Linked DNA regions of Pseudovibrio sp. M1P-2-3. The protein of the gene in region 1 interacts with the protein of each later gene in a pairwise test. Links are inferred from orthologs where the notes say so. Each region holds a gene or a part of one and is shown in the gene's direction. Other genes may lie near its edges.

Region 1 (3,252 bases):
CCAGCAGGACCGGTTCCTTTCTCTGGGTGTGCAGCACTTGCGCCCTTTGAACCTGCGGACAATTGCAGATGCAATCGGCATGCATGAATCTACCGTCAGCCGTGTGACCTCCAACAAATATATCGCAACGCCCCGAGGGATTTACGAGCTGAAATATTTCTTCTCATCGACGATTTCTTCTGTTGAAGGTGGGGAGGGGCATTCCTCAGAATCTGTTAAGCATAAAATCAAACAACTTATTGATGCGGAAAGCCCGAAAGCAATTCTTTCAGACGATACAATCGTTAAACTTCTGAAAGGAGAGGGAGTGGATATCGCCCGCAGAACTGTGGCAAAGTACCGCGACGTCTTAAAGATTCCCTCTTCCGTCCAACGACGCAGAGAGAAGCGAATTTCTAGCTAACTCATTAAAATTAAAGGTAATTTTGTGACTGACCTTAGGTCACTTTTTGGTGTATTGACAATTGTTAAGTTAATAATTATCAAGCCGGATGTGTCGTAATGTACGAAAAGAGTGGCACTTTTTTTCTAAGTGGTCCATTCTGACAATTGTAGAAGGCTGGTGCTTTTGAAAGGCTTGCCTTTCTGCGAAACATAGTCGACACAAAACATATGAGGTTCCCATGACATTGCGAATTTCGGGAAGAAACGTGGACATCGGTGACGCAACGCGCGGCCACGTCGAGAACCGGATTGCAGACGCGCTGGAGAAGTATTATCCGGGTGCTTACACAGGTCATGTGACAATATCGCGAGAGGGGTCTGGCTTTAGATCTGAATGTACGATCCACCTGAGCACAGGTGTGGTCCTTCAGGTTTCTGGCGACAATCACGACCCTAGACAAAGTTTCGACATTGCGGCAGAGCGTATGGAAAAACGTCTGCGCCGCTACAACAGAAAGCTAAAGGCACATCACGGAAATGGAGCTGACAGAGATTCTCTGGATGCGACATCCTATGTTTTAGCTGAACCGGAAGAAGAAGAGGAAGTACCAGCAGACTACAAGCCACTTGTTGTTGCAGAAACGTCAGCAGCTGTTAAAACCATGACAGTTGGTATGGCCGTTATGGAACTGGATTTGAGTGAAGCCCCTGTAGTTATGTTCCGGAATGCGGGAAATGGCGGAGTTAACGTTGTATTTCGCAGGACAGACGGCAATATTGGATGGATTGACCCCGTGTTAGCCGAGGCTGGTAAGCCAAGTTAAACTTCGGCAGTTTATAAAACTGATGAAAACGTGCAAAGCCGGTTCTCCGGCTTTGTGCCTTTAGGAGAGTATGGATTAGAGAATGGAGCTCGTTGAACTATTAAGTCCCGAGGCTATTTTGCCAAATTTGAAGGCCAACAGCAAAAAACAGGCGCTTCAAGAAGTGGCCTCACGCGCTGCCACAGTCTGCGGACAGGATGAGCGCGATATTTTTGAGACTTTGTTACAGCGAGAGCAACTTGGATCCACCGGAGTTGGCAATGGCATTGCAATTCCCCATGGCAAGATGCTGTCGTTATCCAGTCTTCATGGCGTTTTCGCGCGACTGGACAAGCCCATAGACTTTGACAGTTTGGATGACCAGCCGGTCGATCTGATTTTTGTTTTGCTGGCACCCGAAGGAGCTGGTGCTGACCATTTGAAAGCTCTGGCCCGTGTGGCGCGATTGCTTCGTGATGGTGAGGTTGCTTCCAAATTGCGTGCAACCAAAGACAGCGCAGCAATTTACTCGATTTTAACCCAGCCGTTGGCCTCGCCAACCGCAGCTTGAATAATCATGCCTCGAATTTTCGGGGCATGTTTTTTTTGGGATGATCTGCAACAGCTTTTACGAGAACACCAGTGTGCGTTCATTATGTGTGCAGCACGGATCTCAGCCTTTTAAATATCGTAAATTAAACAAAAAATACTCTGGCTCATCGCTGCCAACACTGCAGGTATGGGCACTTACAGCGTATCTCCGAAAAGTGGATGCGGTTTTCGGATAAAGATACGCGCAAACAAAAACTTAAAGCGGTGAAGTGTTTCTATTAAAACGCAAACTGCTTTAAAACTCTAGCTTTCCCTAGAATACATTCGATTAAATAACCTTGGATGCGTTGAACCGTGATGGGACGAGCGTTTTGCTGCGTGATTCCAATAAACGGTATCCGTTGACGGAAGATAAATTTTTGGATGTCTCTGGGCTTTAACGCACATTCAATTATCAAAGTGTAGTCTGCATACTCAACAAGCAGTAGCCTTTACTCGAACTCCTGACTATGTTGACAGGACCCCCTCAGACTTTGCAAGGTTGAGGCATGACCATACCTCCTCGTCTTACGCCTGACATGGCTTTGTTTTTGGACTTCGATGGAACGCTTGTCGAAATTGCAGAAAAACCGGATGCTATTTACCTTGAACCGGTAATGGCTGAATGTCTCTTGCAGACTTACCACGGGTTAAACGGAGCGCTGGCTCTCATTTCCGGTCGGTCAATTCGTGAGCTGGACTACTATTTAAATCCAACGGTTTTGCCTGCTGCGGGACTACACGGTTTGGAGCGCCGCCTCTCTTTGGAAGAGGGGATTGTGGCGCTGGACAGCTGGCCAGGTGTTTGCGAGTTGAAAGAAAAGCTCATTCTCTCCGGAGTTTTACATGGGGGTGTTGTGTTGGAGGACAAGGGCAGTGCGCTTGCCGTCCATTATCGGGCCTGCCCGGAGCGCGAAGCAGACGTGCGCGGGACCCTATGCGATTTGGCGGAGCAATTTCCATCCTTGCATGTGATTTTCGGCAATATGGTCGCCGAAGCGAAACCCAAAGGTGAAGACAAGGGGACTGCAGTACGGCGGTTTTTGGAAATGCCTGTCTTCAAGAACCGGCTGCCAGTTTTCATTGGCGATGATGTGACAGATGAAGACGGCATTCGAGCTGTTCAGGAGCTGGGAGGGTATGGAATTAAAGTTGGAGAACAACAAAGTGAAGCAGCCTTTCGGCTGAAGGATGTGGAGAGCGTTGGCGTTTGGCTTTGCCAGACGTATGTTGAACGTTTTTTTGAAATGCAGGCGAGACAAAACCTCATCGACAGGCAAGGCACAGCGGAGACAGGCTAAATGGCTGAAGCACAGATTAAATCTTTTCCAGTGAAACCGCTCAGTGAGCCGGACCTCAATATGGCTTTGATTGGAAACTGTTCCTTTGCTGGATTGATTGACACTATGGGACGGATTGTCTGGTGCTGCTTACCCCGTTTTGACGGAGACCCCGTATTCCATTCGCTTTTGGG
Region 2 (3,203 bases), 2.4 Mb from region 1 along the record:
AGCAAGCGCATGGCGGTACTCTTTATTTAGATGAAATTGCCGATATGCCTCGAGAAACCCAGAATAAGATTTTGCGAGTTCTGACCGAGCAGAGATTTAACCGTGTGGGCGGAGCAAACACTGTTGAAGTGGATGTTAGAGTTTTATCCTCAAGCAGCTGCAACATGGAAGAAGAAGTCAATAACGGGAATTTCCGCGAAGATCTATATCACCGTTTAAGTGTTGTTCCGCTGCGTGTTCCCGCTCTCTCTGAACGACGTGAAGATATTCCGCAGCTCATACATTTCTTTATGCAGCAGATTTCTGCGGCTTCAGGCTTACCAATGCGCCGGATTGGTGAAGATGCAATGGCTGTTCTGCAAACCCATGATTGGCCTGGAAATATCCGTCAGCTTAGAAATAATGTAGAGCGCCTACTAATTTTAACTAGAGCAGATCAAGAGGCAGTAATTTCTGCCGACCTATTGCCTTCTGAGGTTGCATCCACACTACCGACTATGCCGGGAGATACTGGAGCGGATGAGCTTATGTCGTTGCCACTACGAGATGCGCGGGAGCAGTTTGAGCGTGCCTATCTTCAAGCTCAGGTGAAACGTTTTGGTGGTAACATCTCCCGTACCGCCGAATATATCGGAATGGAAAGATCGGCATTACACCGGAAGCTCAAGTCCCTTGGTCTGTCGTAGGTTGTTTTCTTTGTGATAAAAGGATTTTTATCCATATATGTAGGTATCTGGCCCCGTATTGTATTTGATCGATATAAGCTGTAGTGATTCTGTGCTTTAAAATGGATAATTAAGTCCTTGTACTGTGTTCACTATGGCCTTGACGCTCGCTGTGCGCTTGAGCTGTAATTTGCCTTTAAGGAACAAAAATGAAAGTTGTGATTTGTGGGGCAGGGCAAGTTGGCTATGGCATTGCCGAAAAACTTGCATTGGAGCAAAATGATGTATCTGTTATTGACTCCTCACCACAGCTCGTAAATGTCATTCGTGATACACTGGATGTCCGTGGATTTGTCGGGCATGGTGCGCACCCTGACGTGCTGGCTCAAGCTGGCGCGGATCAGGCGGATATGATCATTGCTGTCACTCTTTATGATGAAGTTAATATGGTGGCCTGTCAGGTTGCCCATTCACTCTTCAATGTTCCAACTAAAGTTGCGCGGGTAAGAGCTCAAAGTTACCTCATCTCGGATAATCGTAATTTGTTCTCTCGGGATAACATGCCTATTGATGTTATTATTTCTCCTGAGATTGAGGTAGGGGACATGGTGTTACGGCGTCTTTTGCTGCCTGGAGCCATGGAAACAGTCCGTTTTGGAGACGATAATATTATTGTTGTTGGCATCGACTGTAGAGCAGATTGTCCCGTTCTCAACACCCCCTTGCGTCAGTTAACGGGTCTGTTTCCTGATTTGAACTCGGTAGTGGTTGGAATTGCCCGTCAGGGAAAAATATTTGTTCCTCGAAGCGGTGATATGATTCGAGAAGGAGACTTGGCCTACGTCTGCTGCAAGAAGGATCAAGTTCGCAGAACGCTGAGTATTTTTGGGCATGAAGAGCCTGAAGCCAAGCGGGTACTTATTGCTGGTGGAGGGAATATCGGCTCGTATGTTGCTCGGCATCTGGAAAGTCGGCAAATCAGGACCAAGGTCAAGATTATTGAACAATCCAGAGAAAGGGCTGTTCGCATTGCTGATGAAATGAGGCGCACCGTTGTATTGCATGGCAGTGCTCTTGATCAGGTTGTATTACAAGAGGCGGATGTTCAAGATTGTGATATCGCAGTCGCGCTTACAAATGTTGATGAAGTCAACGTCCTATCCTGTGTGATGGCAAAGAAAATGGGATGCGAAAGGAATTTGGCTTTGCTGAACAACTCCAGCTACCCTGCATTTGCAAATGCTTTGGGGATTGATACATTTGTGAACCCTCGTCAAGTCACAATTTCCAAAATACTGCAACATGTGAGGCGTGGACGTATTCGTTCCGTTCATGCACTTCAAAACGGTGCGGCGGAGGTGATTGAAGCCGAAGCCTTGGAGACCTCCCCTCTAGTTGGTCGGCCTTTACGTGAAATTGACCTATCTGAAGGCATTAGAATTGGGGCAATTTATCGGAGGGGCGAGGTGATCAGTCCGACTGGCGATGATCGTGTAATGGCCAATGACCGAGTGGTAATTTTTGCAGTAGCAGATAAAGTTCGCCAAGTTGAGCAAATGTTCCGCGTATCACTGGAGTTCTTCTAGTATTTTCTATGACAATCAAGCACTCAGGAGAAGTGTATGTCTCGTGTTGCCTATGTTAATGGACGCTATCTTCCCCACGCGACTGCAGCCGTGCATATTGAAGATCGCGGCTACCAGTTTGCCGACGGTGTCTATGAAGTCTGTGAGGTTTTGCAGGGCCACTTGGTAGATCTGACGGCACACCTAAACCGACTTGACCGCTCTTTGCGTGAGTTGAACATTCAGTTCTCAATGAGTCGCAATGCCTTGAAGAGGATCTTGGAGGAGGTTCTACGGAAAAATCTGGTTAAAAATGGTATAATTTACCTTCAAGTCACCAGAGGCGTATCTTCAAGGAACCATTTTTTTCCAAGTTCCGAAGTTAAGCCCTCTCTCGTTGTAACAGCGCGTTCTGTTCCTCAGTTGAAGAAGTTAAAAGCTCAGCAAAATGGTATCGCCGTCATAACGACACCGGAGAATCGTTGGGAGAGGGTAGATATTAAGACAATTGGGTTACTCCCCAACGTTTTAGCTAAGCAAAAAGCAAGGGATGCAGGGGCCGGCGAAGCATGGTTTGTGGATAAAGAGGGCTTTATTACAGAGGGCAGTTCAACGAACGCTTGGATAGTAACTAAAGACAACGTGTTGTTAACTCGGCCCGATGATCATGGAATTCTGAAAGGAGTCACAAGGAGTGGTGTTGTGAAACTCGCGGAAATGCTGGGGTTTCAGCTAGAGGAAAGACCGTTCACAGTTTATGAAGCCCAAAATGCTACGGAGGCATTTGTTACTTCTGCTTCCGGGCCGATTGTACCAGTAGTGAAAGTAGATGGAACTTTAGTTGGAGATGGTTCCGTCGGGTTAATTACGCATGAATTAATAAAAACATTTCACGAAAGGTCTGAGTTGACTAAACTAGCAGTTGCCTAAACAATGTATATTCGGTTCGGGCCTTTGTAGGGGCAACAATCTG

The links.
Region 2: the proteins of ptsN (region 1) and trkA interact in binary tests that used the Escherichia coli proteins (3 or more experiments, as listed by UniProt). The link is inferred for Pseudovibrio sp. M1P-2-3 from one-to-one orthologs.

The regions. Positions count from the first base shown.
Region 1 is NZ_JARRCW010000001.1:236,495-239,746, forward strand. Bases 98-3,024 are described here. They hold ptsN (PTS IIA-like nitrogen regulatory protein PtsN), read left to right. Parts: upstream 98-1,290; coding sequence 1,291-1,758; downstream 1,759-3,024. Other genes in these bases: rpoN (RNA polymerase factor sigma-54), read left to right, coding at 98-403; hpf (ribosome hibernation-promoting factor, HPF/YfiA family), read left to right, coding at 624-1,208; otsB (trehalose-phosphatase), read left to right, coding at 2,288-3,024. In the rest of the region: more of rpoN, read left to right, coding at 1-97; more of otsB, read left to right, coding at 3,025-3,079; P6574_RS01135 (glycoside hydrolase family 15 protein), read left to right, coding at 3,080-3,252. UniProt on the Escherichia coli protein: Seems to have a role in regulating nitrogen assimilation.
Region 2 is NZ_JARRCW010000001.1:2,646,573-2,649,775, reverse strand. What follows is about bases 185-3,062. They hold trkA (Trk system potassium transporter TrkA), read left to right. Parts: upstream 185-874; coding sequence 875-2,251; downstream 2,252-3,062. Other genes in these bases: P6574_RS11475 (D-amino-acid transaminase), read left to right, coding at 2,288-3,062; ntrX (nitrogen assimilation response regulator NtrX), read left to right, coding at 185-686. Outside these bases: more of ntrX, read left to right, coding at 1-184; more of P6574_RS11475, read left to right, coding at 3,063-3,160. UniProt on the Escherichia coli protein: Part of the constitutive potassium transport systems TrkG and TrkH. May regulate the transport activity of TrkG and TrkH systems. Binds to NAD(+) and NADH.